Regions from separate parts of the Desulfosporosinus burensis genome, predicted to be linked through region 3. Evidence: riboswitches for the same ligand, from Rfam matches in the RefSeq annotation. Region 3 holds a riboswitch; each other region holds the start of a gene.
The links. Region 3 has a riboswitch for cyclic di-AMP ahead of ACYQ3Q_RS11970 (C40 family peptidase). Riboswitches for the same ligand answer to the same signal wherever they lie in the genome.
Positions count from the first base shown of each region.

Region 1: it holds a riboswitch for cyclic di-AMP, as region 3 does, so the genes downstream of both, ACYQ3Q_RS00295 (C40 family peptidase) here and ACYQ3Q_RS11970 (C40 family peptidase) in region 3, are expected to answer to the same signal.
Region 2: it holds a riboswitch for cyclic di-AMP, as region 3 does, so the genes downstream of both, ACYQ3Q_RS04785 (C40 family peptidase) here and ACYQ3Q_RS11970 (C40 family peptidase) in region 3, are expected to answer to the same signal.

Region 1 is NZ_BAAHYN010000001.1:47,820-54,325, forward strand. It holds gene ACYQ3Q_RS00280 (sensor histidine kinase) at 1-960, shown strand, start outside; gene ACYQ3Q_RS00285 (hypothetical protein) at 1,010-1,486, opposite strand; gene ACYQ3Q_RS00290 (CopZ family metallochaperone) at 1,848-2,060, opposite strand; gene ACYQ3Q_RS00295 (C40 family peptidase) at 2,394-3,194, opposite strand; cyclic di-AMP (ydaO/yuaA leader) riboswitch at 3,199-3,339, opposite strand; gene ACYQ3Q_RS00300 (multicopper oxidase family protein) at 3,531-4,424, shown strand; gene ACYQ3Q_RS00305 (peptidase) at 4,783-5,733, opposite strand.
Region 2 is NZ_BAAHYN010000002.1:375,032-381,537, reverse strand. It holds gene fni (type 2 isopentenyl-diphosphate Delta-isomerase) at 182-1,246, shown strand; gene ACYQ3Q_RS04805 (pyridoxamine 5'-phosphate oxidase family protein) at 1,243-1,752, shown strand; gene ACYQ3Q_RS04800 (hypothetical protein) at 1,781-1,906, shown strand; partial or broken gene ACYQ3Q_RS04795 (fumarylacetoacetate hydrolase family protein) at 1,922-2,553, shown strand; gene ACYQ3Q_RS04790 (hypothetical protein) at 2,962-3,327, shown strand; gene ACYQ3Q_RS04785 (C40 family peptidase) at 3,378-4,781, opposite strand; cyclic di-AMP (ydaO/yuaA leader) riboswitch at 4,784-4,920, opposite strand; gene ACYQ3Q_RS04780 (prohibitin family protein) at 5,077-5,913, opposite strand; gene ACYQ3Q_RS04775 (XdhC family protein) at 6,194-6,506, opposite strand, start outside.
Region 3 is NZ_BAAHYN010000006.1:100,716-107,221, reverse strand. It holds partial or broken gene ACYQ3Q_RS11975 (sensor histidine kinase) at 1-639, shown strand, start outside; gene ACYQ3Q_RS11970 (C40 family peptidase) at 824-1,624, opposite strand; cyclic di-AMP (ydaO/yuaA leader) riboswitch at 1,630-1,769, opposite strand; gene ACYQ3Q_RS11965 (hypothetical protein) at 1,960-2,178, opposite strand; gene ACYQ3Q_RS11960 (multicopper oxidase domain-containing protein) at 2,450-2,833, shown strand; gene ACYQ3Q_RS11955 (LysM peptidoglycan-binding domain-containing protein) at 3,123-3,275, opposite strand; gene ACYQ3Q_RS11950 (peptidase) at 3,646-4,548, opposite strand; gene lgt (prolipoprotein diacylglyceryl transferase) at 4,782-5,561, opposite strand; gene ACYQ3Q_RS11940 (FAD-binding and (Fe-S)-binding domain-containing protein) at 5,895-6,506, opposite strand, start outside.

The sequences.
Region 1 (6,506 bases), on a different contig from region 3:
CAAATTCTCAATCCCCAAGATGTCCGCTTCCAATCCTCAGTCTTTCGCTCTCTACTCTTCGCTGGAGGATTGGCGCTTCTATTTGGGATTATTCTCAGTTACTTTACAAGCCGTCAACTCGTCGCTCCACTCAAACGATTAACGAAAGCTGCTGATCGTATTGGTCATGGGCACCTTGACGAACGCGTTGACCTTCGCTCCAAAGACGAGGTAGGGCAACTGGCGAACGCTTTTAATATGATGGCCGACAATTTGGATCGACAAGAAACCCTCCGCAAACAGTTTACCGCCGATATCGCCCACGAACTGCGCACTCCCTTGACCTCGATCAAAAGCTATATTGAAGCCTTTCAAGACAACGTCCTTCCAGCTAATCAAGAAAATCTCTCCTCCATTCATGAGGAGATTGACCGATTAGTAGACTTGTCCAGCGATCTAAAAGACTTAAATGTAGCAGAAATCGGTGCTTTACAGCTCATCCTCGAACCTGTGGACTTAAAGCATCTTCTTGAAAAAGTCATTCGCAGCCTTTCTCCCCTCATCCAGGAAAAGGAATTAACTCTAAATTGGAACGCCTCGGAAGAATCCGTGACTACGTCCGGGGACGAGCGCCTTCTGACCCGGCTCTTCTACAATCTGGTGCATAATGCTTATCGGTACTCTAACGCAGGCGGTCAGGTTACCGTCGCGCTTACAGAAACACCGGATTTTGCTGAAATTAAGATTACAAACACAGGTTTAGGCATCTCAGAAGACGATCTCCCTTTAATATTCGAGCGTTTTTACCGAGCTGACAAATCTCGAACCCGTGAGACAGGGGGAACCGGAATTGGTCTGGCGCTGGTCCGTCAGATTACAGACCTCCATCAAGGCACGATCACCGTACAGAGTGAAGTCGGGCATGAGACTGAATTCATCGTCCAGCTTCCTAAAGAGATAAAAGTAGTGGCTGAGGATTAGATTTCCTCAGCCACTACTTTTCTTTTTCCATATATCCACGTCTTAGGACTTATCTTCCCATGGATCCCATCATATTGTTGCCGCTTGATTTTTGGGCTGGCTGTTTAGAAACGTTAGAATTGTTCGGTTTGTTCGTTCCAGTCATTCCTTGCGTGTGTTGGGAACTATTCATCTGGTCATTCATTTGAGTGTTCATAGGCATATTTTGCATTTGAGTATTTATCGGCATGTTTTGCATCTGAGTATTTACTGGCATGTTTTGCATTTGATCATTCATGGACACGGCGGAACTCCTTATTTGATCGTAGACATCTGTCTTGGATGGAACTGTTTGATCAGCCTGAGTGGTTTCTACCTGCTCAACTTCGGTGCTTGTGACATCATTGTTGTTCATATAGGCCTGTGCAGTCGAAGCTTTTGGCTGCATTTCCGTGGTATTTTTGCCAATTGTAGCAGCGTTCACGATCCCTGCCAATCCAAGTACCATAACCATTGATAATGAAACCATTAAAACTCTCTTCTTCATAATTCATTCAAATCCTTTCATAATTCGTTGCTGGTGTTTGCTTTGTAACTCTAATACTTGAACCAATTTGTGATTCTCAGTCTGGCTGTCACCTCCTGTAGTCGCTAAAGTATTCGTACACCTGTTTAATTATCGAGGGGTAGGTTCGAAATTTTTTTAAAAGTCGGGTATGAGACTGAATTCATCGTCCAGCTTCCATAAAAGATTAAAATGGCTGAGGAATAGCTCCTCAGCCACTTTAATTAGAACACTTGCAATATCAGATTCACCAACTCATGGACAAAAATCTGTCGCCTCAGTTGATTCTGCCTTAGAATATATATGGATCTCAGCATATTGTTACTCCAGATGTTTGGTCTTATTAACTGTTTATGACTTTATAACCAGCATCTTCTACGGCCTTAATAAGTAATGAACGTTCAGTCGTTCCTAAGACTACTGCTTGTTTACGAGCTAAATCGACTTCTGCTTGAGAAACACCAGGTACATTTGATAACGCTTTCTCAACTGAACTCTTACAGTGACCACAAGTCATTCCCTCAATTTTTAATACAGTACCATCATGTGGATTCAACGCATTCCCTCCAGAATGACCTTTATTTGAATGTCCACAGCAACCACTCATTTCACATCTCTCCTTTATTAGGTAAAATCTTTGGCTTGTTATCTCCCTTAGCAATGAACCAAATATTTCGTACAAACTGGTGTTATGATTCCAAAAATCAGCCTAAAATATCCTTATTTAAGGTTAGATCTTGTATTAACACAATTTCTCTGTTAATTTGATAAAATTATGTTCTAAAAAAATTGAAAATTTCTCATGAAGAAAGAACCCTGATTGATGTTCAGGATCCCTTCTTATATGCAACGCATCCAACTGTCAGGCATTGCTATTCTTACAGTTTTCTTATCGAATCCGTCGAGCGCCTAGATAACGTTTTGCCCAATAGCTATCCGACAAGCTCTGAATATCTACTCCTTTACTAGCAGCTCCGATTGTACGCCCTCCACCAATATATATCCTCACATCCGTAGCACCTGGGGCATAGGTTTGGAAAAAAACGAGATCTCCAGGTCTTAACTCATTACGGCTGACAGGTGTGCCAAGTTTGTACTGATCGGCGGCAACTCGAGGTAGAGTAATCCCGGAAGCTTTGAACACATATTGCACAAATCCGGAACAATCAAATCCTTTTAGACTCGTTCCGCCCCAAACATAAGGAATCCCTTGTAAACTTAGGGCACGGCTAATGAGCTTGTCCACATCTAAACTTCCCCTAGACACTTGGGATACTGGAACCTGTTTAGTCCCAGAGGCCACCTTCTGCGAAGAAGCGCTAGGCTTTTTAACGGTCTGAGGTTTTTGTGTCGTCTTGCCCACCGAAGCTGGAGTTTTCGTTTCAACAGGAGTTGACGTTTGCTTTTCGTCAGGAACATTATTACTTTCAGGTATTTGTGACACGTTCGTTTTGACCTCGATCTTAGGTGTCCAATTAAATGCCTCGCGCATTCTTTGAGAATATACTTTCGATGTAGAAACTGCCAAAGGAGGATTTTTGAGTATGGTAGTTTGTACTGTATCAAACTTTGGGACATCCTGAGAATTGAGCATTGCAGCTTGAGATGGGCTTATCCCCGTTAAGCTGCTTGTCAAAATAACACCCGCAAGGGCAACCCCACTAAACCACTTTTTCTTGGGAATTAACACTAAGTTGTCCACCTTTCTTTGCTTACGAGGTTAGTTGACGGATTCGGGCTAAAGGTGTAAGCCCTACATGTTCTACACATGATTCACCCCACATGAAATCCCCCGTTCTGAGCATCCAAAAGCTCAGATTCAGCACTTTAATTATTATGTTTCATATTAAAGGTAATGTAAGAATGGAATGAAACGATCTCAACCCCCTTCTGAATACCACTTAATGATACTACACAAATATGAATTTCCCATGAACGAGAATCTCTAATTGACGATCACTTCACGCGAACCTATTCTAAGACTTGAACATATACTTTCCTAAAATGCTAAAGGACGTGAACGGATATGGTGGTCTCGCCAGATCTCCCCAGCTTACCCTTTATTTTGAGAAATGGAGTAAAATACTTTGAGTTAATTGCCCAACCCGTACAACGGGAGATTCTTCCTGGACTCTACATTAATGCTTGGGGATATAATGGTAGTACACCCGGACCGACTATCCATGTTTATCCCGGGGACTTTGTCAATATTCGTGTTTTCAACAGGCTTCCCGAATCAACTAGCGTGCACTGGCACGGTTTAGATGTTCCAAACGTCATGGATGGTGCCCCTGGTATGACAACTAGCCCTGAGATTGGACCCGGAAACTATTTTGACTATCAATTTCAGATTAATAATCCACCCGGTACTCACATGTATCACGCTCATTTGGATGCGCTGCGTCAGGAAATGATGGGCCTACAAGGCGGCCTGATTATTTTGGAACCAGACCAACCAAGCTGCGTTCATCGTGATTACTTCCTCATGTTCCAAGAGTTCCATGTCGACAAACAGCCCATGCGCGGATATACACCCGGTGTCTATGATCTCGATCCTTACAATATGGACTATAATTTCTTTACAATTAATGGGCGATGTTTTCCAGACACCACGCCACTAGAAGTCTGTACTGGTGAGAATGTTCGAATTCGTTTGAGTAATGCCATGGAAACCGCCCACCCAATCCATCTCCACGGCCATCAATTCTATGTAACCGCTTCTGATGGTAACAGGATTTCTCCCGGTCAACAACTTTTGCGAAGCAATATATTAGTCGCTTCTGGGGATACCTGGGATATTGAGTTTTCGGCCAATAATCCCGGCCAGTGGCCTTTTCACTGCCATATACCGCACCATATGACCAATAACATGTCTAAATCGGGAGGCGGGATGATGACAACGGTTCTTTATAAACAGTGAACTCGTTCAGCTAAAGCTGAACATCAAGGCTTCAGGTACGAAAGCCTCCGGTGGAGGGTTTCGCCGAAGGCGCAGAGCCAGTGACGAATACTTTAGCGCCGTAGGATGAGTATCGCCGAAAGCACACAGTCCTGAACGAATACATTCGCGCTGAGGATTGGTTTCGCCGAAGCCGTCTATCCTATAAGGAACACTTCGCGGCGAAGGATTGACTCTAACCCCACCTGAAGTTTACGAAGAACTTGCTAGATAACAAACAACGGTATATCTGAGAGAATAGCTGTTAGCTTAATAATAAAAGGGCAGTTTCTCCCAGGGGTAACTGCCCTTTTGTTGCTTTCGCTGGCTAATTCCCTTATTACTTTGCGTCAATAGTATTTAGAATCGGTCCCTGCCAGTTTTCAAACCAAACCTGACCCGTGTATCCATTAACATCAAGTTCCGCGTAATCCTTACCATCTTTCTGAATCATAAATTCATAGTAACCAGGCGCTAGTTCTGGTTTTCCGATTGAATATCCTTGGCCCAATTTGGTTACGAACTCTTGAGCACTCTTCGTGGCCTGTTCTTCGCTGACTGTAACCGCCCCGTTATTTCCCCAATTCATATGTCCATATTTTGTATTCCACATAATATTTGGACCCATGTCAGTTATGATCTGTCCGCCATTCTTGTAAACCATAACTTCATAGGCTTTAGCCCCTGTCGCTCCCTCTTTGAGCTCTACTTCATATCCATTTGCAAATTCATAAAGTTCGGCCACAACGACGTCTTGGTTAAATTTTTGAATATAAGCCTTAGCAATGGCTACTGCTTGATCAGATGTGGTGACTTCGCCATTTGTGAGGTCTACACCTAAGCTTTTTGCATCATAGCCGCCTCCCATCATGCCGTAACCACCTCCGCCCATCATACCGTAACCGCCACTGTATCCATTAGCACCGAAGCCTCCCATCATGCCATAACCGCCACCATATCCATTAGCACCGAAGCCTCCCATCATCCCATAGCCTCCACCATTCCCATTAGTACCGAAGCCTCCCATCATTCCATAGCCTCCACCATATCCGTTGGGTCCTGGAGTGGTAGCCACATCAGAGTTATCATTTGGGGAAGACAGTGCTAAAGTTATAGGTTGAGGTGTCCCAAGCTGACTACTCTGTGTCGTTGTTTCAACTGTCTGTGTGAATCCAAGAGTTTGTCCCAACGATTTCACGGCACCTGAACCAGAGGTTAGGGCGAAAGCCGTACCTGAAAGCGCTATCACGCTTGAAATTGAGAGTCCTACAATCCATTTTGTCTTGTTCATTTCTTTTTCCTCCTTTAATTTCAACCAAGAATGTTTTCACAGCAACCCTGTCTTTATGTCTTAAGTATATTTAATCAATTCGATTATGCTGTGAATGACTTATGAATTTGTTATGAATTTTCTCTCGAATTTGGTCACAACTCATAGCAAAACTGTAAATTTCCCATTAAATAAGGGACTCTGATTGATTCAGAATCCCTCTAAGCAATAAACTGATTCGAACTCCACAGTGCTGAAGTCCAATTGAATCGATAACGTGCGCCATCCCCTCGAAAAATCCTAACCCGAACCGTTCTCTTCTGACGTTAATGGCTCACTTTTTATTGACAATTACAAAAAAAAGTATAACAACCTTCTTTGCCCAAGCCCCTGGGCTTTTTTTAATTCCATAAACACCTGATAATCTTCCGTGCTGCCAGTGGAAGCTAGGACTAGCTACCATAATTTCTCTAACAGAACCAAACAATATTATGGCTTCTGTTCACAAGAAATTCATAAGTTTTTCATAGTAAGTTCATAAAAATCTGGTATCTTGAGTCTAGGGCTCCCGTAATCAGTGCAAGGTGGAAATCACGTGGCCTTCAATAAGTCCAGCCGAAAAACTTAGTCTTATTTTCCATTGCTAACGAGATCGTCGCTCATGTTGACGCTTTAAGTATTCTAATCGTCTCAAGAAAACTCGACTGATTTCTAGAACTTGGAAAGATATAGAAAGGCTCAGACCCTTAATAATCGGTCTGAGCCTTTCTTAGATCTTACGGCATTCGTCCGCA
Region 2 (6,506 bases), on a different contig from region 3:
CGTAAACTTAGGTTAAATCTACCGGTGGCTAACCGCCACTTAAACAGTGTAACTCTTAATGGCGGTTGGCCAGCGAATAAACTGGAGATTTAAACTTATAGTAATCGAGTGAATGTTATCTATAGCATATTTGTTTGCTAACAGTATTTTTACCGTGGGGTTTGTAAAGAGGTAGATAAAGATGGATAACGACGATCAAGAGGGTAAACTATCCAGGAAGGCTCGCAAAAAGGAACATATTGAATTTGCGCTGAAGGCCGCTGTAGAATCACAGAGAAACAACGGTTTTTCCGATGTTCATTTGCTTTATGAGGCCCTGCCAGAGTTAAATCTTGAGGAGATTGACACTACTCTTTGCTTTTTAGGTAAGAATCTAAAGGCTCCCCTATTAATAAATGCTATAACAGGGGGGCATCCAGACGTTAAACACATCAATCGAAGTTTGGCAAAGGTGGCTGCTCGGGCAGGAATCGCAATGGCTGTTGGCTCTCAGATAGCTGGGCTGGAAGATTCGAATGTGCAAGATACATATAAAGTTGCCCGCGATGAGAACCCGGATGGAGTTTTATTGGCTAATGTAAGTGCGCTCACTTCGTGGATAATGGTAAAAGAAGCTATCGAAATGATCAATGCGGACGGGGTCCAATTACATTTAAATGTGGCTCAGGAACTTGCTATGACTGAGGGGGACAGGAATTTTAGGGGTACATTAGCTAATATCGAAAGAATAGTAGCGTTATCAAATGTACCGGTTATCGTTAAAGAGGTTGGTTTTGGTTTGTCCCGTGAGACGATTAAGAAAATCTATGATGTAGGGGTGCGGTACATAGATACTGCCGGAAAAGGGGGAACTGATTTTATTAAGATTGAAACTATGCGTTCGGGTCAGGACTACCTAGGGAACTACCAGAATATCGGGATATCTACAGCTGCAAGCCTTATGGAAGCCCAAAGCTTAAAATTACCGCTTAGTATTTTGGCTTCCGGGGGTTTTAAAGGTGGGAGTGATGTAGCAGGAGCACTTGCTTTGGGGGCACAATTAATAGGTTTTGCAGGGCATTTCTTGCAGGTTCTATTCGAAAGTACTGAGCAAGGTCTTAACGAACGAGTCGAAAGAATCATAGATCAGTTAAGACGAACGATGTTAATGGTCGGGGCCTCTAATTTGCATGAATTGGCCGGAAAACCAGTGGTTATTACAGGAAGTACTGCAGAATGGCTAACCTGGAGGGGTATAAATCGATGAATGAAAAGGCCCAAAGGTTGCTTAATTACTTAGAAAAACATAACACGATGATCCTTTCTACATATGGGGAAAACGGACCGTGGGCAACCCCTGTTTTTTTTATTAATCACGGATTTCGGATCTATTTTTTGTCGGAACTTACGTCTATACACAGCACTAACTTGCGCGAGAAATCTCTATCTGCTGCGGTGATTACCGAAGACTATGGGGATTGGAAGAAAATACAAGGCATTCAATTGCAAGGGAATGCTTACTTAATGACTAACTTAAAGAAGGCGGCGCTGCTCTTAGCTTCATATTGTAAAAAGTATCCTGCAGCTCTGCACATTTTTCAGACTCCAGGCGCCTTTAAGGGAGTTTCCAATGCCCGTTGGCACTGTCTAGTCCCTCATTATTTGAAATTCACGGATAACACAGAAAAGTTCGGTCAACATTTAGAGTTAGAATTAAAGGTTATTAAGGGCGATAATGAGTTTAATTATGAAGAAGATTTGTCGAATAGCTAAGATATAATAGTGCCACTGGAGGACTTGTATGATAAATATTATTTATGCTGTTCCGGAAAATCATGGCACAGTTGATCGAATTGTTAGAACTAAAGCAAATAAGGATGTTAAATTTGAATTAGTTAAAAAAGTGGATATTGAGGGCTTGATATAAGGAGGCAACACAGACATGTCTTTATCTATAAAAAACATAATCTGCGTGGGTCGTAATTACGTTCAAACACGCTCACGAACTTAACAATGCGGTTCCACAATCCCCATTGTTGTTTACTAAGCCAACCCATTCTTTAGCTGAGGCTAATGGCCGTGAGATAATCTTTCCGGGAGATCGAGGCCAAATTCAATATGAAGTAGAACTCGTATTCCATATCAGACAATATGAGCCTGGAATTAAGTTAGATGACCTAGTGGACCAAATGGCTATAGGTATCGACTTTACCTTGCGTGATGTTCAGACAGAGTTAAAAGGTAAAGGCTATCCCTGGGTACTAGCCAAAGGGTTTATCAACTCGGCCGTAATCACCCCTTGGCAGCCTTTTGCTGGACTTAAAGCTATGCTGGATGTTGATTTTTCTTTAGACAAAAATGGACAAGAGGTTCAACGGGGAACTATGAAAAAAAATGATTTTTGACCTACCGACAGTCATTGATTATACTGCACTGCACCTTGGACTTGGGCAAGGGGATATCATTTTTACTGGTACTCCGGCGGGCGTGGGGCCGGTACTTGACGGGGATCATTTTGCCTGTAAATTGGCTGATAAAGAGTTAGGGAACTGCATCATAAAGCTCTCGAAATAAGAAAAGGGTCTTCTTTACTATGTAACCCATAGGTATAGGGTTGTAACAAACTTCTATTGAAGTGTGTTACAACCCTATTTGTAGCGCAGTGCAACTATGGCGATTGCCTACGCTAAAGGCTTGGTTCCTCTTTACTTGACGGATTCTCTTAATTCCGGGATTAGATTGAGTGGTTCTTTTCCCTTAAGTGCTATGACGAGATTTTGGGCTGCTAGCATTGCTATATCAAAGATTATTGTAAGATTATATACCTGTCCTATATTATAGGGTAACTATTTCACACGGAGTCAATCGAAAATTATGGAAGTGACTTTGGCCTTTCATCTATTCTTTGGTTGAAGAATAATAATGTTATTCTAATAACTTGGGTTAAAAAACACGTTGAAAAAACCAATGAGAGGGTTTATAGTGAATGATGTTTATTGGCAAGGGGACTTCCTCAAGCCATCTGGAAATAGAAGGGACGGGAAAACCATGATCGTCATGGCGAAAATTCTAAGCACCTTGATCCTCGTTGTTTGGCTTCTGAGGAGGCGCGTTCAAATCGGGCATGCTATGCTAGCAGGTTCGATTATCTTATTCTTAATTGCTTCGCCCACGTGGGAAAAAGCATCTACTTCACTTCAAGCTACCTTACTGGAAATCAGAACCTGGGAAGTCATGTTAGCTATGTTTTTCGTCATGTGCCTTGAGCACCTTCTGCGCACGAGTGGAACCATAGAAGGCTTTATGAAGTCTATGAAAACAATGCTTCGCAGTGATCGCATCACTTAACACTGAGACCGGTTACCACATGGTAACCGGTCTCAGTACATATTCCCTCTCTAATATCTGCGTGCCCCGAGGTAACGGGAGGCGTAAAAGCTATCACTAAGGCTTGATACCTTTACATCACTATTGGGGTTACTGGCATGAACAAAACGTCCTCCTCCGGTATAAATGCCCACATGAGATGCACCCTTAGCATAGGTTGTAAAAAATACTAAATCACCGGGCACAAGACCATCTCTGCCCACTGCAGTTCCGGAGGTGAATTGATCAAAGGATGTACGAGGGAGGGATATCCCAGCACCAGCTAAGACATACTTGGTAAAACCTGAACAGTCAAAGCCACTGCGTGTTGTTCCGCCAAAAACATAGGGCGTCCCTTGCAAGCTAAGGGCGCGATCTACGATGCTTGAAGAATCACCGCTTCCACGAGAAGCAGCGTAAGCGACAGTGACAGGCCGACTATTAGGGCCTTTAGCAATTACTTGATTGACAGGAGCTTGAATGATCTTTTCATCGACTACCTGCTTAGTAACGTCAATACCATTCTTTTGCACATAAGAATATGTAACTAATTTTGAGCCATTACTACCTTGTGTAATGACTTTTGTTTTCCCGTATCCTAAACTGTTATCAGATTTTGTTACGACATCATAGGGAATTGTCTCTGGACCCGAATAGGTTCCCTGACTCACGACAGTAAGATAGGGTGTTGAATCCACAAGCTTAATAATTTGGCCCGGTTGCAACTTTGTATCTTTAGTTGCTCCTGGATTACCGGCTAGTACTTCATCTGTCAACATATTATTTTTGCGGGCAATAAGCCACCAAGAATCGTTGGCTAGGACAGTATAATCCTTTGTCCTTATTTTACCATCAACCAACTTCTTAAAAGCTTGATCAACTTGGATCATTTGATTGGGTTGGACCTCTGTCTCTTCGACATGAACCTCTTCGGCAAAATTAACGGAAGTGACCTTATTTTCCTCACTGGGTTTAACATAATAGGATTCATAGTCTTTAAGAACTTTATCGGAATCTTCTTTGCTGGGTAAAATTGCAATAACAGAACCATCTGCTTCTAACTTATAACCATCAAGATAAAATCCCAATTTATCTTCCAATGTCTGTTCGCTCAAAGCAGAGTCATGATAGACTGTTCGATTTACCCTAACCTTTTCATAGGTAATTTGGTCATGAGTTTTGGCAATCAGCCCGAAGGGCTTGCCATGTTCTTCTAGAATCGTTTCAACCAGATTATTACCCGTATTAACATCACGTACTAAGCCAATCTCTTGACCGTTAATCATTACGACAGCCGCAGAAGTCGTTGTCGAAAGATAATTGGTCAGCCCTCCAGTTAGGATAATTGTAATTGCTAGACCACCGATGACTTTCGGTGATTTCCAAGATATTTTTTGGAGAGTGTTGCGGAAAGATTGTTTGAAATCCAGTTGCATTGTTTTTCACCTTTCATAGCTTACGAGGTTAGTTGACGGATTCGGGCAAGAAGGTGTAAGCCCGACGCGTAAAATACGCGTTTAACCCCATAGTAATATCCCCCGCTCTAGATGAATCTAGATTCAGCTTTATTTTCCCTTTTTAGGGCACATCATAAAATATTCGACGAAATATGCAAATGTCCTTTAAATAAATTTATGTAAAACTTGGTAAAATAGTTCACTTTTCACAAAAAAAAGACCCACACTTCTAGTAAGTGGGGTTTCATGCTTTGCTTAGGTGGGGTGAACGAGTTCACTGAGCATCATTGACATTGATAAAAGGAACGGCGCCGCCAGTAACATTTGGAAGTTTACCATCCCATTTGTCAATGGCTTTAATCTGTGCTTCAATTTCTCTCAGTTTCACAAGTTCCGGGGTAACTTCTTGTTTTTGAAGTCGTAGAGATTCAGCTTCAGCTTTAGCTTGTTCAATCTTTTGCTTTGCCTCGATTTCTATTCTCTGAAGATCAAGATTGGCTTTCAGCGCTTGCTGCTCAGCAATTTGTTTTTGCTCAATCGCGTTATTGAACTCCGGACTAAATTTGAATTCTGTAATGTTAATTTCATCAAGAATCATATAATAAGTGGATAATTTTGACGAGAGTGTCTCTTTGATCTTGGAACTAACTTCTGAACGTTTAGAAATCAGCTCCTCAGCAGTGTATTGGGCGGTAACAGCCTTTACTGCTTCGCCGATGGCGGGATCTACAATTCGATCTCCGTACGATAAACCTACACTTTGATAAAGCTTATTCGCTGCGCTGGGCTCAAGGTGAAAGTTAACTGCGACAGTCGTGGTAACGATTTGTAGGTCCTTTGAAGCGGCCGTTTGATCGGATTGAGATTTTTGGACTCGTACATCAACATGGATCACGTCTTGAATGAAGGGGATCTTAAAATGAATTCCTTCGGTTAAAACGATCGGGCGCACTGCCCCTAATTGAAGAACGATGCCTCTTTGACCTGCATTCACGATGACAAAGGCATTTAGCCCCAAGATAATAAGGATTAGAACCACTAGGCCAGATGTAATAAGGCTTTTACTCATTTTAGGTTTTGGAATCATATTGACAACCTTTGAAGAATCCAGTTGGGTACCCTCCTCTCATTTATATTGAGTAGATCATTTCTGCTTTTCCCGACCTTAGGTAAGATTCCCGCGATATTTATTAGTACTCTTTTTTGCAATAAGTATGACGAATTTATTTGAAAGAGAAGAACGTTTGATGCCGTCTAGAGTCAGTACGAGGTGTAGATATAATACAACTAAATGTAGTAATATAGGATATACCCTCTACATTCGTCCCAACCGAGGAGGAACTAGCTCTAGTCGAGAAGGTTAACCCCAAGCGTATTCGAAATATTGAGTTTTAGTATAAGGATCTTTTAACAGAAATGATTTCAGCTATTATGCTTATGGCAATTTCTGACGGAGTTTGAGCATTAATATCTAAACCTATTGGCGCTCTTAAACGGGTAAGATCTTGCGAAGTATACCCTATTTTTTGCAGGTAGTTTCCAATCGCGGTTATCTTTTTTGTACTGCCCAACATTCCCACATATTTGGTTGAATAGCTGAGGATGTTTTTTAAACAATCGGCATCTGTCTGATGGCTCCAAGTCGCTATGACAACAGAGGTATCACGGTTGGGTAGATAATTTTTGATACCTGTCTCAAAATCA
Region 3 (6,506 bases):
CTTAACCTCGATCAAAAGCTATATTGAAGGCTTCCAAGACAACGTTCTTCCAGCTAATCAAGAAAATCTTTCCTCCATTCATGAGGAGATTGACCGATTAGTTGACTTGTCCAGCGATCTTAAAGACTTAAATGTTGCTGAAATCGGTGCTTTACAGTTAATCCTCGAACCTGTGGACTTAAAGCATCTTCTTGAAAAAATTATTCGCAGTCTCAACCCCCTCATCCATGAAAAAGAATTAACTCTAAATTGGAACACCGCTAAGGAACCTGTGACTATGTACGGGGACGAGCGCCTTCTGACCCGACTATTTTTACAATCTAGTGCATAATGCCTATCGGTACTCCAACTCAGGCGGTCAGATTACCGTTGCCCTTACACAAACGCCGGATTATGCAGAAATTAAGATTAGAAACACGTATGGGCATCCCTAAAGACGATCTCCCTTTAATATTTGAACGATTTTACCGGGCCGATAAATCTCGGACCCGCGAGACAGGGGGAACTGGAATTGGTCTGGCGCTGATCCGCCAGATTACGGACCTCCATCAAGGCACGATCGCCGTACAGAGTGAAGTCGGGCGTGAGACTGAATTCATTGTCAAACTTCCTAAAAAGATAGAAGTGGCTGAGGAATAGTTCCTCAGCCACTTCTATTAGAACATTTGCGATATCAGATTCACCAACTCATGGACAAGAATCTGTTGCCACAGTTAAATCTGCCTTAGAATATATATGGATCTCAGCTTATTGTCATTAACTATTTACGACTTTATAACCAACATCTTCTACGGCCTTAATAATTAATGGACTGAATTTTTTCTTATTGAATCCGTCGAGCGCCTAGATAACGTTTTGCCCAATAGCTATCCGACAAACTCTGAATATCTACTCCTTTACTAGCAGCTCCGATTGTACGCCCTCCACCAATATATATCCTCACATCCGTAGCACCAGGGGCATAGGTTTGGAAGAAAACGAGATCTCCGGGTCTTAACTCATTACGGCCGACAGGTGTGCCAAGTTTGTACTGATCTGCAGCAACTCGAGGTAGTGTAATCCCGGAAGCTTTGAACACATATTGCACAAATCCTGAACAATCAAATCCTTTCAGACTCGTTCCGCCCCAAACATAAGGAATTCCTTGTAAACTTAAGGCACGGCTAATGAGCTTGTCCACATCTAAACTTCCCCTAGACACTTGGGATACTGGAACCTGTTTAGTCCCAGAGGCCACCTTCTGAGAAGGAGCGCTGGGCTTTTTAACGGTCTCCGGTTTTTGGGTCGTCTTTCCCACCGAAGCCGGAGTTTTCTTTTCAGCAGGAGTTGACGTTTTCTTTTCGTCAGGAACATTATTACTTTCAGGTATTTGTGCCACGTTCGCTTTGACCTCGATAGCAGGTGTCCAATTAAATGCCTCACTCACTCTTTGAGAATATACTTTCGATGGGGAAGCTGACGAAGGAGGATTTTTGAGTAAGGTAGTTTGCACGGATCTAACCATTGGAACATCCTGAGAATCGAGAATTGCAGCCTGAGAAGGGGCTACCCAAGTCAAACTACTTGATAAAAGAACACCTGCAAGAGCGACCCCACTAAGCCATTTTTTCTTGGGAATTAACACTCAGTTTATCCACCTTTCTTTGCTTACGAGGTTAGTTGACGGATTCGGGCTAAAGGTGTAAGCCCTACATGTCCTGAACATGATTCACCCCACATGAAATCCCCCGTTCTGAGCTTATGAAACTCAGATTAAGCATCTTACCTTTATTAAGTTTGTTTCAAAGAGTGTAATTTTAGAGTGATCTACTTTGCATTTGGCATAACGTATGAAACCCTCCTTCCCCTGCCACTTACAAAGAACAATCTTAACCTCCTAGTAAACACCCTTAATGATACTACACAACTATGAATTTCCTATGAACGCGGAACCCAACTTGAAAAGGGCAGTTACGCTCTTTAACCCATTATTTTTTTCTTCACCGCCGGGATAACGATCGGCATTAAGACAATCATACTCAAGGTGAAAACCCAAATCATGCCCCGCATCCTAGCCACAGCAGTATAGGTATTTCCGTTCAACCAAGTGATGACCAGAAAAATAAGAGTTATAGCCAGCGAAAGTGCTGTATAGACCACTGAAGACTGCCTAGCGGCTTTTGCTTCTAACTCGCTCATAGTAATACCTCCTCCTTAGTGTGCTGTTTTCATCTGTTCTCTCCGGAACGATGGTTGGTAGCGTTTTAAAAGAAGCGTGTTCATCGTCACGGATACCGAACTCATGGCCATAAAAAGGAAGCTAGTTCTGGGCTAACCAGAAGTCCTGTGAAAGGATACAGAATACCGGCGGCCAAGGGAATCCCTGTGTTATTGTAAACGAATGCCCATCCCAAGTTCTGTTTAATCCATTCCCACGCCAAGCATGCCCACTAGCCCTGGGGGACATGATATGACGGCTATGCCCATGCCAGCCACTGAACCCGGTTCTGAGGATAGCATGGTTCGCTGGACCATTAACGGCAAGTCCTATCCCGATACTGACCCTATAGAAGTAAAGTTAGGTCAGGTTGTTAAAATTCGTTTGTGGAACAAGGATGTAACTACAGCAGAAAAAATGGATCATCCTATTCACATTCACGGAACCGGGTTCCAGATTGTTTCTTTGAACGGTAGAAAACCCGAGCGAGAGACTAGGAAGGATACTCTTAATGTGCCTGCCGGCGAGTATGTGGATATTGCCTTCACCATGACTAATCCAGGAACGTGGATGCTGCACTGCCATATACTTGACCATGAGGATGGCGGTATGATGACAAGTATAGTGGCAAAATAAGTTAAAGTCGCCCGATAAGTTTGCTACGCTTGTGTTTAATTCGTGCTGATGTTTACCCATATAGTGGCAGGCCATGCGTTACCACTATTACTACAGTTATGCTTTAACCATCCACTTTTTGTGCGTCTCCAAACGGTTATTCTCTAAAGGAAGCAGTTGGAGGAAAAAAGGTTGATTCTACTGTTAAAAATTGCAATGATCTGGGCCAGATGAAGTAACTTTAAGGGGATGCCTTTGTGAGACACCCCCCTTAAAGTTACGGATTTTTTAGATTCTTGATTAAAATTTGTTAATGAACTTTTAATCTCTGACCTACATATATCAGATCAGGATTCTTTATCGAAGGATTAATGTGAAGCAAATGATGAACGGTAGTGTGGTGGTGATGAGCAATTTTCCAAAGGGTATCCCCTTGCTTTACAGTATGAAACATCATCTTCATGGTCAGCACTCCTTTTACCAATTTGATCCATAATATTCTAGGCAAAATTAAGAAGTGCACGGCCATATATAACATTATATTTATTCTACATTAACAAAGGAAGTTTCCGAGATTTTAGATTGCTCCGTGGAGTTAGTAAAATGGCGATTACACAAAGCCCGGCTATCTCTGCGTAAAACGTTAAACAATAATACGAACTATAAAAACTTAGGTACCATAACCTTGAACAGGTTTGGACTAGAATAAGACAATGACAGTACACTCTTTATACATTTATTTCTTATGTCTAATCCCATAACGATGCCAAAAGGACAATTTCTCCCTGAAGGAGTCACTGCCCTTTTGTTGCTTTCGATGGCTAATTCCCTTTTTACTTTGCAGCGATAGTATTAATAATAGGTCCCTGCCAGTTTTCGAACCAAGCCTGACCCGTATATCCATTAACATCAAGTTCCGCGTAATCCTTACCGTCTTTCTGAATCATGAACTCATAGTAACCAGGCGCTAGTTCTGGTTTCCCGATTGAATATCCTTGGCCCAATTTGGCTACGAACTCTTGAGCGTTATTCGTAGCTTGTTCTTCACTGACCGTAACCGCCCCGTTATTCCCCCAATTCATATGTCCATATTTTGTATTCCACATAATATTCGGACCTATTTCAGTAATGATCTGTCCGCCATTCTTGTAAACCATCACTTCATAGGCTTTAGCCCCTGTCGCTCCCTCCTTGAGCTCTACTTCATATCCATTTGAAAATTCATGAAGTTCGGCTACAACAACGTCATGGTTGGATTTTTGTGTATAAGCCTTAGCAATGGCTACTGCTTGATCAGATGTGGTGACTTCACCGTTTGTTAGGTCAACACCTAAGCTTTTGGCATCATAGCCACCGCCCATCATACCGTAACCACCACCATATCCATTACCACCTTGACCACCCATCATGCCATACCCGCCACCGTATCCATTGACACCCTGGCCACCCATCATGCCATAACCTCCACCGTATCCATTGACACCCTGGCCACCCATCATGCCATAGCCTCCACCGTATCCATTGACACCTTGACCTCCCATCATGCCATAACCACCACTGTATCCGTTGGGTCCTGGAGTGGTAACCACATTCGAGGTATCAACAGTCTGCATGAATCCAAGGGTTTGGCCTACAGATTTCGCGGCAACTGACCCAGAGGTTAGGGCGAAAGCCGTACCCGCAAGCGCCATCACGCCTGCAATTGAAAGTCCTACAATCCATTTTGTCTTATTCATCCTTTTTTCCTCCTTTAATTTCGTCTATGCATATCTTCACAGCAACTCTGTCTTCATGTCTCAAAGTATATCTAATCAATTCGAATATGCTGTGAATGAGTTATGAATTTGTCATGAATTTTACTCTCGGATTCGATAAAACATAAAAAGGCTTTGAATTAAGCCAAGAAGAAAGGGATTAAGAACTGCCACATAAACGTTCGACCTCCTTTAATTTTGCACAATCTTGGCATTTATTTTTCCGTCATACTCCTTGGCAAAGTCAGAACAGCGGCAGAAAAAAGGGCTATGACAATCATCCCCACACTACTCCACTGTGCTGAAGTCCAATTGAAAAGATAGCGTGCGCCATCTCCACGTAAAAATTCTAGTCCGAACCGTCCCAGTGAATAGAGCACAATATAGGTTAAAAAGAGGATACCCCTCGGCCAATTACGCCAACGCGAAAAGATTATAATCTGAGCAAAAACAACTATGTCCCATTGCCCTTCCCATACCTCTGCTGGCCATAGGGGTTGGCTACCATAGGCTGCATAAGCCGGAGTTCCCGAGGGATAAACCAGGCCAAAACCTTGGTTAGTCGGGCTACCAAAGGCATCCCCATTGAGAAAGCAAGCAATTCTTCCAATTCCCTGCCCTAAGATAATCCCAGGGGCGGCAATATCAGCCATCCTCCAAAAATCAAGCTGATGCTTACGAGTATAGATCCATCCCACAATAAAAGCCCCCACTAGAGCTCCTTGAATAGCCATGCCGCCATGCCATATCATAAAAATATCGACGAGATGGAGGGAATAATAGTCCCACTCGTAGAAAAAGACTTGCCAAACACGTGCTCCAATAATGGCACCAATCACAGCAAAGACCAACAAGTCCAAAAGATGCTGGCGGTATTCCTTTTCAGAAGAGGCCAAGTGATAAGCTACCCCTAAACCAATTAATATCGCAATGGCAACCACTACACCGTAAGATCTAAGAGAAAATCCCCCGATGCTGAATAAAGTTTGTAACAAATTCTGTGTTCCCCCTCTCAGAATAATTTTTAACTTCCAAATTAGCATGACTAAATCCTACTATATTTATTGGACTATTTGATGAATAAGTTGTGAATATCTTATGAATATTAAAGGTTTACTTTTAACATCTCTTATTGATTCTAATGGGAAAAGCCCTATAATATTTTCACTTATCAAAGAGCTTTCCCTGAACCATTATGAACTAATAGTTCATTCGCCAAGCACTTTGCAAAAATGTGCGCAAATTGCAAAGGGCTGTAACACAACTATTAAACCAAGTTGTGTTACAGCCCCTTCCTAAAATGACCGTAGGGATTTAAACAATATAACCTATTTTTTGGCCTCTGCCGGAACAACAATGGGGGCCAGTACACTATCCTTGAGCATTTCAACACATTGAGCCATATAGACTCCGACTTTTTCTGTAGGATCCATTGTCGGGATACCGAGTGCTCGGGCGACGAGTTCGGTTAAATCCATTTGCTGGACCTCTGTTCCCATGGCGTGACAGGTTGCGTTAAATTGTGATCCACACCCCGCACAGTTAGTCACGAGGTATTCCGAACCAGTTGCAACCGCTTCCTCAACGCGTTTCATTCCGCTTTGAGCAACCGTGGGCAAGGAGTCAAACGCAGAAACGAGTCCACAACATAACCCTTCTTCTTTGATGTGTTCCATTTCGCGAAATTCAATGCCCGGAATAGCGCGAATAACACTTCGAGGTTCATCATAGTGCCCAAACCAACGCCCAACATGACAGGAATCATGATAGGTAATCGTGTTGCTAAGAGGGTCCGTAAACTTCAGTCGCCCATCCGCGATAAGCTCGCTTAAAAATACAGTGATATGCTTAAAGCGAATGTTACATTCAAGCCCCATTTCCAACGCCATTTGCTGATAGTTTTCGTTAAACGTCGCATAGCAGCCTGGGCAGGAAAAAAT